DNA from 3 places in the Streptomyces sp. NPDC026206 genome. Region 1 is predicted to be linked to each of the others. Evidence: riboswitches for the same ligand, from Rfam matches in the RefSeq annotation. Region 1 holds a riboswitch; each other region holds the start of a gene.

Region 1 (4,267 bases):
TCTGGTTGCTGATGGTCGCCTTCGTCGGCTCGGCATAGATCGAATCGGCCTGGATTCATGCCAGGTACCCTGGAAGGGCTCGTCGCTGCGCGGCGGGCCCTTTTCCGGCCCCGCGCCAGCGGGGGTTCCCGGCTGCCGCTGGGCGGTGCCCCCTCGTGAGATCTACGGGTTCCGGCATCGTCCTGCCGCCGGCTCCGCGATTGCGGAGATTATCCGCTCTCGTCGTAATGAGGAGTTTTTGCTCATGGCCCCCGCGCCTGGAGAACTGACGTTCGTCGCCCCTCGCGGGGCCAAGCTGCCCCCGCGGCACCTTGCCGACCTCACCCCTGCCGAGCGCCGCGAGGCCGTGGCCGCGATCGGCGAGAAGCCGTTCCGCGCCAAGCAGCTGTCCCAGCACTACTTCGCCCGGTACGCGCACGACCCGGCGGCATGGACGGACATCCCGGCCGCGGCCCGCGAGAAGCTCGCGGGCGAGCTGCTGCCGGACCTGATGAGCGTGGTGCGGCACATCTCGTGCGACGACGACACCACCCGTAAGACCCTGTGGCGTCTGCACGACGGCAAGCTGGTCGAGTCCGTGCTCATGCGCTACCCCGACCGGGTCACCATGTGCATCAGCTCCCAGGCGGGCTGCGGCATGAACTGCCCGTTCTGCGCCACCGGCCAGGCGGGTCTGGACCGCAATCTGTCGACGGCCGAGATCGTGCACCAGATCGTCGACGGCATGCGCGCGCTGCGCGACGGCGAGGTGCCGGGAGGATCCGCGCGCCTGTCCAACATCGTCTTCATGGGCATGGGCGAGCCGCTGGCCAACTACAAGCGCGTCGTCGGTGCCATCCGCCGGCTCACCGACCCCGAGCCGGACGGCCTGGGCCTGTCCCAGCGCGGCATCACGGTCTCCACCGTCGGCCTGGTCCCGGCGATGCACCGCTTCGCCGACGAGGGCTTCAAGTGCCGTCTGGCGGTCTCGCTGCATGCGCCCGACGACGAGCTGCGCGACACCCTGGTGCCCGTCAACACGCGCTGGAAGGTCCGCGAGGTCCTCGACGCCGCCTGGGAGTATGCGGAGAAGTCCGGCCGCCGCATCTCCATCGAGTACGCCCTGATCCGCGACATCAACGACCAGGCCTGGCGCGGCGACCTGCTCGGCCGGCTCCTCAAGGGCAAGCGCGTACACGTCAACCTCATCCCGCTCAACCCCACGCCCGGCTCGAAGTGGACGGCCTCCCGGCCGGAGGACGAGCGGGCCTTCGTCGAGGCGATCGCGGCGCACGGCGTGCCCGTGACCGTGCGCGACACGCGGGGCCAGGAGATCGACGGGGCATGCGGGCAGCTGGCCGCCACCGAGCGCTGATACTGTCCACCTGCATCAGCTCGTACAAATGAACAATCCGACAGGGGAGCGCAGCAAGCGCTGAGAGTGCGGCACGGCCCGCAGACCCTCGGACCTGATCCGGGTCATACCGGCGTAGGGAGTCAGCACCACCATGAACACCAGCCTTCGGCGTGCCCTCGGCGCGGCCGCCGTCGCCGCGCTCGGCCTGCCTGCCCTGGCCGCGTGCGGCGGCTCCGGCGACAAGGGAGCGGGGGAGTCCGGGAGCAAGACCGTCACCCTGGTCTCGCACGACTCCTTCGTGGCCTCGGAGCCCGTCCTCAAGGAATTCACGAAGCAGACCGGCTACACGGTCGAGGTCCTCAAGAGCGGCGACGCCGGACGGGCCGTGAACCAGGCCATCCTCTCCAAGAGCCACCCGCAGGGCGACGTCTTCTTCGGCGTCGACAACACCCTGCTCTCCCGCGCGCTCGACAAGGGCCTGTTCGCGCCGTACGAGGCCAAGGGCCTGGACCGCGTCCCCGAGGACTTCCGGGCCGACGCCGCCGAGCACCGCGTCACGCCCGTCGACACCGGCGAGATCTGCGTCAACTACGACCGCGCCTACTTCGCGGACCACAAGCTGGCCCCGCCGCAGTCCTTCGACGACCTGGCCAAGCCCGAGTACAAGAACCTCCTGGTCACCGAGAACTCCGCCACCTCCTCTCCCGGCCTCGCCTTCCAGCTCGCCACGATCGCCAAGTACGGCGACGACGGCTGGAAGGACTACTGGAAGAAGCTGAAGGACAACGGCGTCGAGGTCGTCGACGGCTGGGAGCAGGCCTACAACGACCGCTTCTCCGGCTCGGCCGCCGGCCGGAAGGCCAAGGGCGACAAGCCCCTCGTCGTCTCCTACGCTTCCAGCCCGCCCGCCGAGGTGGTCGGCGTCGAGCCGCAGCCCGCGGAGGGCCCGACCGGTGTGGCGACCGGCACCTGCTTCCGTCAGACCGAGTTCGCCGGTCTCCTCAAGGGCGCCAAGAACACCGAGGGCGGCAAGGCTCTGATCGACTTCCTGCTGAGCAGGACGTTCCAGGAGGACATGCCCCTGCAGATGTACGTCAGGCCCGTCAACCAGGACGCGAAGCTGCCCGAGGTCTTCACCAAGTACGGCGCGCGGATCGACAAGCCGGAGACGCTCGCCCCCGAGAAGATCGCCAAGAACCGCGACCAGTGGGTCAAGGAATGGTCCTCGCTCGTCCTGAAGTAGGCCCCCAGGCGGGCCCCGGAACAGCGGCCCGGCCGGCCGCCCGTACGAGCGGGCCCCGGCGGACGGCGACGCGGCTCGGCCTGATGGCCGTGCCGCTCGCCTTCTTCGGGGTCTTCTTCGCCTACCCCGTCGCCCTGATCGTCTCCCGGGGCCTGAAGGACGGCGGCCGGTGGCAGTTCGCCCGCATCGGCGAGGTCGTCACCGATCCCCGCATCGGCGACGTCCTGTGGTTCACCACCTGGCAGGCGGCCGCCTCGACCGCGCTCACGCTCCTGCTCGCGCTCCCCGGCGCGTACGTCTTCGCACGCTTCGATTTCCCCGGTAAGCAACTGCTGCGGGCCGTGGTCACCGTCCCCTTCGTGCTGCCGACCGTCGTCGTCGGCTCGGCCTTCCTGGCGCTGCTGGGGCGCGGCGGGCTGCTGGACGAGCTGTGGGGGGTGCGGCTGGACACCACGGTCTGGGCGATCCTGCTGGCCCACGTCTTCTTCAACTACGCCGTGGTCGTCCGCACCGTCGGCGGCCTGTGGGCGCAGCTCGACCCGCGGCAGGAGGAGGCGGCGCGCGTGCTGGGCGCAGGCCGCTTCGCCGCCTGGCGGCGGGTGACCCTGCCCGCGCTGGGCCCGGCCGTGGCAGCCGCGGCCCTGATGGTCTTCCTGTTCACCTTCACCTCCTTCGGCGTCGTCCAGATCCTCGGCGGCCCGCGCTACGCCACGCTGGAGGTGGAGATCTACCAGCAGACCGCGCAGCTGCTGGACCTGCCCACGGCCGCCGTCCTCACCCTCGTGCAGTTCGTGGCCGTGGCCGCGCTGCTGGCGGTGCACGCCTGGACCGTGCGGCGGCGGGAGTCGACGCTGAAGCTGGTGGACGCCTCGCGCACCGCCCGCCGACCGAGCGGTGCGGCCCAGTGGGCCCTGCTCGCGTCCGTGCTGGCCGTCGTCGCGCTGCTCCTGCTCGTACCGCTCGTCGTGCTCGTCCTGCGCTCCTTCGACGGCCCCGACGGCTACGGCCTGGCCTTCTACCGCGCCCTGGCCTCGGCGGGCGACAACGGCGGCACCTTCCTCGTCGCCCCCCTGGAGACGATCGGCAACTCCCTCGCGTACGGGCTGGCCGCCACCGCCGTCGCCGTGGTGGTGGGCGGGCTCGCCGCGGCGGCGCTCACCAGGCGCGAGGGCCGGCTCGTACGGGGCTTCGACGCGCTGTTGATGCTGCCCCTGGGCACGTCCGCCGTGACCGTCGGCTTCGGCTTCCTCATCGCCCTGGACGAGCCGCCGCTGGACCTGCGCACCTCCTGGATCCTGGTGCCGCTGGCGCAGGCGCTGGTGGGCGTGCCCTTCGTCGTACGGACCATGCTGCCGGTGCTGCGCGCGGTGGACGTCCGGCTGCGCGAGGCGGCGGCCGTGCTCGGCGCCTCGCCGCTGCGGGCCTGGCGCGAGGTGGATCTGCCGCTGGTCGGGCGGGCGCTCGCGGTGGCGGCGGGCTTCGCGTTCGCCGTGTCGCTGGGCGAGTTCGGGGCGACCGTCTTCATCGCCCGCCCCGACAGCCCCACCCTGCCGGTGGCCGTGGCCCGGCTGCTCGGCCGTCCCGGCGAGCTCAATTACGGCCAGGCCATGGCCCTCAGCACGGTCCTGATGCTGGTGTGCGCGGTGGCGCTGCTGGTGCTGGAGCGTGTGCGCACCGACCGTACGGGA
Region 2 (4,267 bases), on a different contig from region 1:
CTGCTGCTCGGCCTCGGTGGCCAGCCGGTCCGCCTCCGCCTGTGCGATCCGGGCGTCCCGCTGGACCGCGGCCGCGTGCGGCGCGGACAGGTTCCGGATGTAGCCCGTGGGGTCCTGGATCTCGTGGATCTGAAGCGAGTCGATGATCAGGCCCAGCTTCTCCATCTCCGTGCCCGAAGCGGCCCGGGTCTCGCCCGTCAGCCGCTCCCGGTCGCGGATCATGTCCTCCACGGTCAACCCGCCCACGATCGAGCGCAGATGGCCGGCAAAGACGTTGTGCACGCGCTCCGGCATGAACTTCTGCTGGTCCAGGAAGCGGCGGGCGGCGTTGGCGATCGAGACGAAGTCGTCGCCGACCTTGAAGATGACCACGCCATGCACCTTGAGTGGAATGCCCTGTTTCGTCACGCAATCCACATTCAAGTCCGCCTCGTTGAGGTCGAGTGACAGCTTTCGCACCACCTGCACCCCCGGCAGCACGAGCGTCCCCCGCCCCGTGACGATCCGGAAGCCCATTCCCTCCTCCAGGCCCTCCGTGCGGTGTTTGGAGCCGGAGATGACCAGGGCTTCGTTGGGCTCGGCGACCCGCCACATGAGCTTGAACAGCCCGATCAGGACGCCGGCCGCGACGAGTACGACCCCCGCCACGATGCCGATGAACATGCGTTGCCCCCCTTTTCGGCTCGCGATGAGCCGTGCGATCAAGAAGCGTGCGCCCGGGCGCACCCGGGTGAAACGCCGGAACCCCCCCTTCTGGATCTTGAACACCCGGTATCGGCACCGGACATCACCTCAGCACGGGATCACATTCCCACCGGACATCACCGGTCCATTGCGGCTCAGCTGTAGGCCGGTGTGACATAGACCGTGCGCGGCGGCAGATATTCCACGACCAGGACGACCGTGCCCCGCTCGATGCGCGCGTCCCCCTCCGCCGCGTAGGCCAGGAACGCCTCGGCGCCGCCCCGCACGCGCACCATCACCTCGCCGACCAGGCCCGGGCCGACCGTCCCCGTCACTCTCCCCAGCTCACCGATCACGCCCGGCCCCCCCCCGGTTTCCTCACTTCGCGCGGCGGCGCCTGCCGCCACGCGCCCTGGCTCTCCCCGTGCTCGCATTGTGCCGGTCGGCACTGACAACGAGCGCTGCCAGCAAGGTCGTCACCGGAACCGAGGCCACCAGCCCGATGCTGCCCACCAGCGTGCGAACGATCTCCTCGGCGACGATCTCGCTCGTCGCCACCGTCCCCACCCCACTGTCCGCGATGGAGAACAGCAACAGCAATGGGAGCGACGCTCCGGCGTAGGCCAGAACCAGCGTATTGACCACCGAAGCGATGTGGTCCCGCCCGATCCGCATGGCCGAGCCGTACAGTTTGCGCCAATTCGCGGCCGGGTCGGCTTCCTTCAGCTCCCACACCGCCGAGGTCTGCGTCACCGTCACGTCGTCGAGCACACCCAGCGAGCCGATGATGATTCCGGCCAGCAGCAGGCCGCGGATCTCGATCTGCGGGTACAGGCCGTGCACCAGGCCGGTCTGGTCGTCCGTATTGCCCGTCAGGTGCGCCCACTCGATGAACAGCGACCCGAGCAGGCCGATGACCAGCAGGGACATCAGGGTGCCCAGAACCGCCACCGACGTCCGGGCCGTGACCCCGTGGCACATGTAGAGCGCGATCAACATGATCGCGCTGCCGCCGACCACGGCGACCAGCAGGGGATTGGAGCCCTGGAGGATCGCCGGCAGGATGAACAGCGTCAGTATCCCGAAGCTGATCACCAGGGCCACCAGCGCGAAGATCCCGCGGAGCCGTCCCACCACCACGACCGCGACCGCGAAGATGCCCGCGAGCAGCATCATCGGCATGGTCCGGTCCACGTCCGTGACCGAATAGCGCAGATTCTCCGGGGCCTTCGGCGCGTACGCCAGGATCACCTTCTGCCCGACGTCGTAGCGACGGGAAGCGTTCGGCTGCACGACCTCCGTGAAGGTTTTCCCCTTGTCCGGGCCCGAGGCGACCTCGATCGTGGCCTTTTCGCACGGTCCCTCCGCCGGGGGCGGCGCCCCGGGCGGTGCCTGCTGTTGCTGGGGTGGCCGGCCGCCCGGCTTGGGGCAGTCGAACTCCTCGATCTTCACCACCCGACCCGACTCCGTCTTCTGGTCGAGGCCCAGCCCGGTGGGCTGGTGCGGTGGCGCGCCACCCGGCCAGAGGACTATCAGGCCGGTCACCACCGCGACGGCGAAGGGGATGAGCACGGCCGCGATCACCTTGCGCAGATGTGCCGAAACGGGCTTCGCAGGGCCGTGGGAATGGCTGTGGGAGTGCCCGTGGCCATGGCCGTGGGAGTGGGGGGCGGGGGGAGTGCGGTCAGTGGGGGTCACCCCCCGATCATCGCAAGCCCCCCTGGCAGGCCCGCAGCGGAAGGCGCTAGCGTGGTGCCACCTTTTGCAATCGCGGGAGCTCGGAGCACCGGGCTGAGAGGGCGCTGACCTCCGTACGGAAGCACGTACGGACGCCGCTGCGTCGACCGCCGAACCTGTTACCGGGTAATGCCGGCGTAGGGAGACTGGTCTCATGACCTCGCAGGATGCACGCACGTCCGAAACCGGCCGGGACATCGGCTGGCACAAGGACTACGTGACCGGCTCGCGGCCGGACCTCAGGGTTCCGGTGCGGCGAGTACACCTCACCAACGGGCAGGACGTACAGCTGTACGACACCTCCGGCCCGTACACCGACCCGGCCGTCGAGACGGACGTCCGGCGCGGCCTCCTCCCGCTCCGGGAGAACTGGATCATCGGCCGGGGCGACACCGAGGAGTACGCCGGGCGGCCCATGCGCCCGGAGGACGACGGCATCAAGCACACGTCGCCGCGCGGTGGCCTGAAGAACCTCGACGCCGTCTTCCCCGGCCGCCCGCGCCAGCCCCGCCGGGGCCGCGGCGGCGCCGCGGTGACCCAGCTCGCGTACGCGCGCCGTGGCGAGATCACCGAGGAGATGGAGTACGTGGCCCTCCGGGAGAACGTTTCTCCCGAGACCGTCCGCGAGGAGATCGCGGCCGGGCGCGCGGTGCTTCCGGCGAACGTGAACCACCCGGAGATCGAGCCGATGATCATCGGCAAGAAGTTCCTGGTGAAGGTCAACGCCAACATCGGCAACTCCGCCGTGACCTCCTCCATCGAGGAGGAGGTGGAGAAGATGACCTGGGCGACCCGCTGGGGCGCCGACACGGTCATGGACCTCTCCACCGGCCGCAACATCCACACCACCCGCGAGTGGGTGCTGCGCAACTCCCCCGTGCCCATCGGCACCGTCCCGCTCTACCAGGCGCTGGAGAAGGTCGACGGCAAGGCCGAGGAACTGTCCTGGGAGATCTACAAGGACACGGTCATCGAGCAGGCCGAGCAGGGCGTCGACTACATGACCGTCCACGCGGGCGTGCTGCTGCGCTACGTGCCGCTGACCGCGCGCCGCAAGACGGGCATCGTCTCGCGCGGCGGCTCGATCATGGCGGCGTGGTGCCTGGCGCACCACAAGGAGTCGTTCCTCTACGAGAACTTCGAGGAGCTCTGCGAGATCCTCGCCGCGTACGACGTCACGTACTCCCTCGGCGACGGGCTGCGCCCCGGTTCGATCGCGGACGCCAACGACGAGGCCCAGTTCGCCGAGCTGAAGACGCTCGGCGAACTCAACACGATCGCCAAGCGGCACAACGTGCAGACGATGATCGAGGGCCCGGGCCACGTCCCGATGCACAAGATCAAGGAGAACATCGACCTCCAGCAGGAGATCTGCGAGGAGGCGCCGTTCTACACGCTCGGCCCCCTGACGACGGACGTCGCACCGGCGTACGACCACATCACCTCGGGGATCGGCGCGGCGATGATCGCCTGGTGGGGCACCGCGATGCTCTGCTACGTCACGCCGAAGGAGCACCTGGGCCTGCCGGACCGCGACGACGTGAAGACCGGCGTCATCACCTACAAGATCGCCGCGCATGCGGCGGATCTGGCCAAGGGGCACCCGGGCGCGCAGGAGTGGGACGACGCCCTCTCCGACGCGCGTTTCGAATTCCGCTGGGAGGACCAGTTCAATCTGGCTCTCGACCCGGACACGGCCCGTGCCTTCCACGACGAGACGCTGCCGGCCGAGCCGGCGAAGACGGCGCACTTCTGCTCGATGTGCGGTCCGAAGTTCTGTTCGATGAAAATCAGCAGAAGCATCACAGAGCAGTTCGCCCCCGACCTGGCGGGTCCGGCCAGTGAC
Region 3 (4,267 bases), on a different contig from region 1:
GGCCGTCGTCGCCGATGAGGACGTTCTCCGGCTTCATGTCGCGGTGCACCAGCCCCGCCAGGTGCGCGGCGCCCAGGGCGGCCAGCACCGGCTCCAGGACGTCGAGCGCGGCGCGCGGCTGCAGGGCCCCGCGCTCGCGCAGCACGTCACGCAGGGTGCACCCGGCGACGTACTCCATGGCCAGGTAGACGTACCGGCCGTCGGTGCCCTGGTCGAAGACGCTCACCACGTTGGGGTGGTCGAGCCGGGCGACGGACTTGGCCTCGCGGATGAAACGGTCCACGAAGGCCGCGTCGGCGGCGAGCGAGGGGTGCATCACCTTCAGGGCGAGCACCCGGTCGAGCCGGGTGTCCACGGCTCGGTAGACCGTGGCCATGCCGCCCACGGCCACCCGCGCCTCGACGCGGTAGCGGCCGTCGAGCAGGTGATCGACAAGGGGGTCCGGCAGGGTCGTATCCACGGCATAGGAGTTTACGAGCCATGACCGGCACCCCGTACGCGATGGGCCTCGCTCACGCTTTCTGAAGCCGAACAGTGACAGGAGGGCCGGTCAGAAAGCCGGACGTTCCGGGTCCAGCACCGCCATGCCGGCCACCGGGGACGAGGCCTCGGCGAAGTGACGGCGCGGAATCCGGCCCGCCCGGTGGGCCAGCCGGCCCGCCTCCACCGCGTGCCGCATGGCCTCCGCCATCATTACCGGCTCCTGCGCGCGCGTCACGGCCGAGGCGAGCATCACCGCCGCACAGCCCAGCTCCATGGCCAGCGCGGCGTCGGAGGCGGTGCCCGCGCCCGCGTCCAGGATCACCGGCACGCCCGCGCGCTCGGTGATCAGCTGGAAGTTGTGCGGATTGCGGATGCCCAGGCCGGAGCCGATCGGCGCGCCCAGCGGCATGATCGCGGCGCAGCCGACGTCCTCCAGCTTGCGGGCCAGGACCGGGTCGTCGTTGGTGTACGGCAGCACGGTGAAGCCGTCGTCCACCAGGATCTCGGCCGCGTCCAGCAGCTCGATCGGGTCGGGCAGCAGGGTGCGCTCGTCGGCGATCACTTCGAGCTTGACCCAGTCCGTGCCGAGCGCCTCCCTGGCCAGCCGGGCGGTGAGGACCGCCTCGCCGGCGGTGAAGCAGCCCGCCGTGTTCGGCAGCACCCGGATGCCGTGCTTCTCCAGGACGGAGAGCACCGAGCCGCGCACGGTGGCGTCCAGGCGGCGCATGGCGACCGTCGTCAGCTCGGTGCCGGAGGCGACGAGGGCGCGTTCGAGGACGTCGAGGCTGGGGGCGCCGCCCGTGCCCATGATCAGCCGGGAGGTGAAGGAAGCGTCCGCGACGGTGAGCAGATCGTCTGCCATCTGTGCTGATCAGCCCCCCTGCACCGCGGTGAGGACCTCGACGCGGTCGCCGCCGCCGAGCGTGGTGACGTGCCACTGGCCCCGCGGGACCACGGCCTCGTTGACGGCGGCGGCGACGCCGCTGTGCGCGCTGGTGAGCGTCAAGACGAGTCCGCCGAGAGTCGTCCCCGCGGGGACGACGCGGTGCTCTCCGTTGACGCTGATGCCGATGGTGTGGGTGGTGACTTCGCTGCCGGTCATGCGGGCTGCTCCTGGGATGGGGGTACCTCCCATGCCGTTGAGGCCATGGGGGAGGGGGTGAAGCGTCGGGGGGAGAACGGGCGGGCCTCTTCGGGCAGCCGTCCGGTGGTGAGCACCTCGGCCATCACGTCTCCGGTGACGGGCGCGAGCAGCACACCGTTGCGGTGGTGCCCGGTGGCCACGAGCAGCCCGGGCAGGCCGGTCGGCCCGAGCAGCGGGGCGTTGTCCGGGGAGCCGGGGCGCAGCCCGGCGAGGGTCTCCACCAGCGGCAGCTCGGTGATGCCGGGCACCAGCTCGTGGGCGTCGCGCAGCAGCTCGTAGACGCCGCCCGCCGTCACGGTGGTGTCCCAGCCGAGCTCCTCGCTCGTCGCGCCGACGACCAGCTCGCCGTTCTCGCGCGGCACCAGGTACACCGGGGTGCCGCGGACGACCGCCCGTACGGTCCGGGACAGGAAGGGCCGGTAGGCGTCCGGGACGCGCAGCCGCAGGATCTGGCCCTTGACCGGGCGGACCGGAGGCAGAACGTCCGCCGGGAGCCCCTCGACGCGGCCGCTGAGGCTGCCCGCCGCCAGCACGGTCTGCCCGGCGGCGACGCGGGTGCCGTCCGCCAGCTCGGCGCCGACGGCCCGGCCCGCGGCGAGCACGGCCCGCGCCGCCCGCGTCCGGTGGAAGACCACCCCGGCCCGCTCACAGGCCGTCAGCAGGGCCCCCGCCAGCCGCCGGGGATCGGTCTGGTGGTCGCCGTCCACACGCAGCCCGCCGCCCACGCCGGGCGCGAGCATCGGTTCCAGGCGGCGGCACTCGCGCCCCGACAGCCACTGCGAATCCAGACCGGACCGCTGCTGCAGGGCGTGCAGCTCCCGCAGGTGCGCCCGGTCGTCGGCGTCGAGGGCGACGGCGAGCGTGCCGCAGGCGCGGTAGCCGGTGTCCTGGCCGCTGACCTCCTCCAGCTCGGCCGTGAACGCCGGGTAGCGCCGCGCCGAGGCGAGGTTGAGGGCGAGCAGCGTCTGCTCGCCGTAGTGCAGCTCGGTCACGGCGGCCAGCATCCCGGCGGCCACGTGTGCCGCGCCACCGCCGGGCGCCGGGTCGGCGACGGCGGTGCGCAGGCCCCGCTGGGCGGCGCGCCAGGCCGTGACCAGGCCGATGACGCCACCGCCGATGACGAGGACGTCGCAGGAATGATGCGCGGCAGTGCGATGCGCGTGCATGGGCGTCCAGCCCCTCCCTTCGCCGGCATGACCCGGATCAGGTTCGTACGGTCGGAGGCCGTCCAGCCTCCCTCTCAGCCCGGTGCGTCCGGGCTCCCGCGAGTGCGTGCAGCGGCCACCCTAGTACGCGCCGAGGACCGGCCGTAAGGGTGGCCGCGCCGCGCCTGCGGCAGGACGGGCGGCGCGGTCGCGGGCGCGGACCCGGCCGGGACGTCCGGGCGGCGGACGGCCGGACACGGTGACGCTGTGTCAGAGATCTCGGCACGCGGTGCTCGGGCGGACGCGGACCGCCGCCCTAGAGTTGACCGGGTGAGCGAGCAGACGAACACCTTCAGTGACCGGCGCGTCGTCGTCATCGTCGGCGCGGGCGTGGCCGGGGTGCAGACCGCGGTCGCCCTGCGGGAGCAGGGCTGGGACGGCGCGATCACCCTGCTGGGCGCCGAGCCCCACCAGCCCTACGACCGGCCGCCCCTGTCCAAGGCCGTCCTGCTCGGCCGGGCGGAGGGCTCCGCCTTCGAGGTCGACTTCGACTCGCTCGGCATCGACCTGCGGCTCGGCCTGGAGGCCACCGGGCTGCGGGCCGCCGACCACGTGCTGGAGACCCGGAGCGGCCCCGTGCCCTACGACGTCCTGGTCATCGCCACCGGCGCCGAACCCATTGCCCTGCCCGGCAGCGAGGACGTGCCGGGCGTCCATGTGCTGCGCACCGTGGACGACGCCGAACGACTGCGCCCGGTCCTGACCCGGCAGCGCGACGTCGTCGCCGTCGGGGCCGGCTGGATCGGCGCGGAGTTCGCGACGGCCGCGCGCGAGGCCGGCTGCCGGGTGACCGTCGTCGAGGCCGCGGACCGGCCGCTGGCGGGCGCCATGCCCGACGAGGTCGCCGCCCACATGGCCGACTGGTACGCCGAGAGCGGAGCGCGGCTGCTCACCGGCGCGCGCGTGGCCGCGGTGGAGGAGGGCGCGGTCGTCCTGGCCGACGGCACGCGCCTGCCCGCGGACGCGGTGGTCGTCGGCATCGGGGCGCGGCCCGCGACGGGCTGGCTGGCCGGCTCGGGCATCGAGCTCGCGGCGGACGGGTCCGTCGCCGCCGACGACCGGCTGCGCACCTGCCTGCCGGACGTCTACGCGGTCGGCGACTGCGCCTCCTTCCCCTCGGCCCGCTACGGGGAGCGGCTGCTGGTGCACCACTGGGACAACGCCCTGCAGGGGCCGCGGACCGTCGCCGAGAACATCGTCCACGGTGCGGGCGGCCCGGTGTACGACCCGGTGCCCTACTTCTGGTCCGAGCAGTTCGGGCGCTTCGTGCAGTACGCGGGCCACCACGCGGCCGCCGACGAGCTCCTGTGGCGCGGCGACCCCTCCACGGCGGCCTGGGCGGTGTGCTGGCTGCGCGCGGGCGTCCTGGTGGCCCTGCTGGCGGTGGGGCGCCCGCGCGACCTGGCCCAGGGGCGCAAGCTCATCGAGAAGGGCG

What was found. A riboswitch is a leader RNA that binds a small molecule or an ion and turns the genes downstream of it on or off. The one in region 1 is predicted to bind thiamine pyrophosphate.
Region 2: another riboswitch for thiamine pyrophosphate. It lies ahead of thiC (phosphomethylpyrimidine synthase ThiC); the one in region 1 lies ahead of AB0F13_RS11680 (thiamine ABC transporter substrate-binding protein).
Region 3: another riboswitch for thiamine pyrophosphate. It lies ahead of thiO (glycine oxidase ThiO); the one in region 1 lies ahead of AB0F13_RS11680 (thiamine ABC transporter substrate-binding protein).

What each region holds. Positions count from the first base shown of each region.
Region 1 covers NZ_JBEZYL010000006.1:67,181-71,447, reverse strand. The annotation lists gene AB0F13_RS11690 (phosphatidate cytidylyltransferase) at 1-38, shown strand, start outside; gene rlmN (23S rRNA (adenine(2503)-C(2))-methyltransferase RlmN) at 245-1,354, shown strand; TPP riboswitch at 1,387-1,492, shown strand; gene AB0F13_RS11680 (thiamine ABC transporter substrate-binding protein) at 1,488-2,579, shown strand; gene AB0F13_RS11675 (iron ABC transporter permease) at 2,663-4,267, shown strand, end outside.
Region 2 covers NZ_JBEZYL010000003.1:296,376-300,642, forward strand. The annotation lists gene AB0F13_RS07730 (SPFH domain-containing protein) at 1-663, opposite strand, end outside; gene AB0F13_RS07735 (hypothetical protein) at 840-1,040, opposite strand; gene AB0F13_RS07740 (YibE/F family protein) at 1,063-2,382, opposite strand; TPP riboswitch at 2,445-2,582, shown strand; gene thiC (phosphomethylpyrimidine synthase ThiC) at 2,576-4,267, shown strand, end outside.
Region 3 covers NZ_JBEZYL010000009.1:136,055-140,321, forward strand. The annotation lists gene pknB (Stk1 family PASTA domain-containing Ser/Thr kinase) at 1-460, opposite strand, end outside; gene AB0F13_RS15805 (thiazole synthase) at 551-1,345, opposite strand; gene thiS (sulfur carrier protein ThiS) at 1,355-1,585, opposite strand; gene thiO (glycine oxidase ThiO) at 1,582-2,793, opposite strand; TPP riboswitch at 2,791-2,903, opposite strand; gene AB0F13_RS15820 (FAD-dependent oxidoreductase) at 3,103-4,267, shown strand, end outside.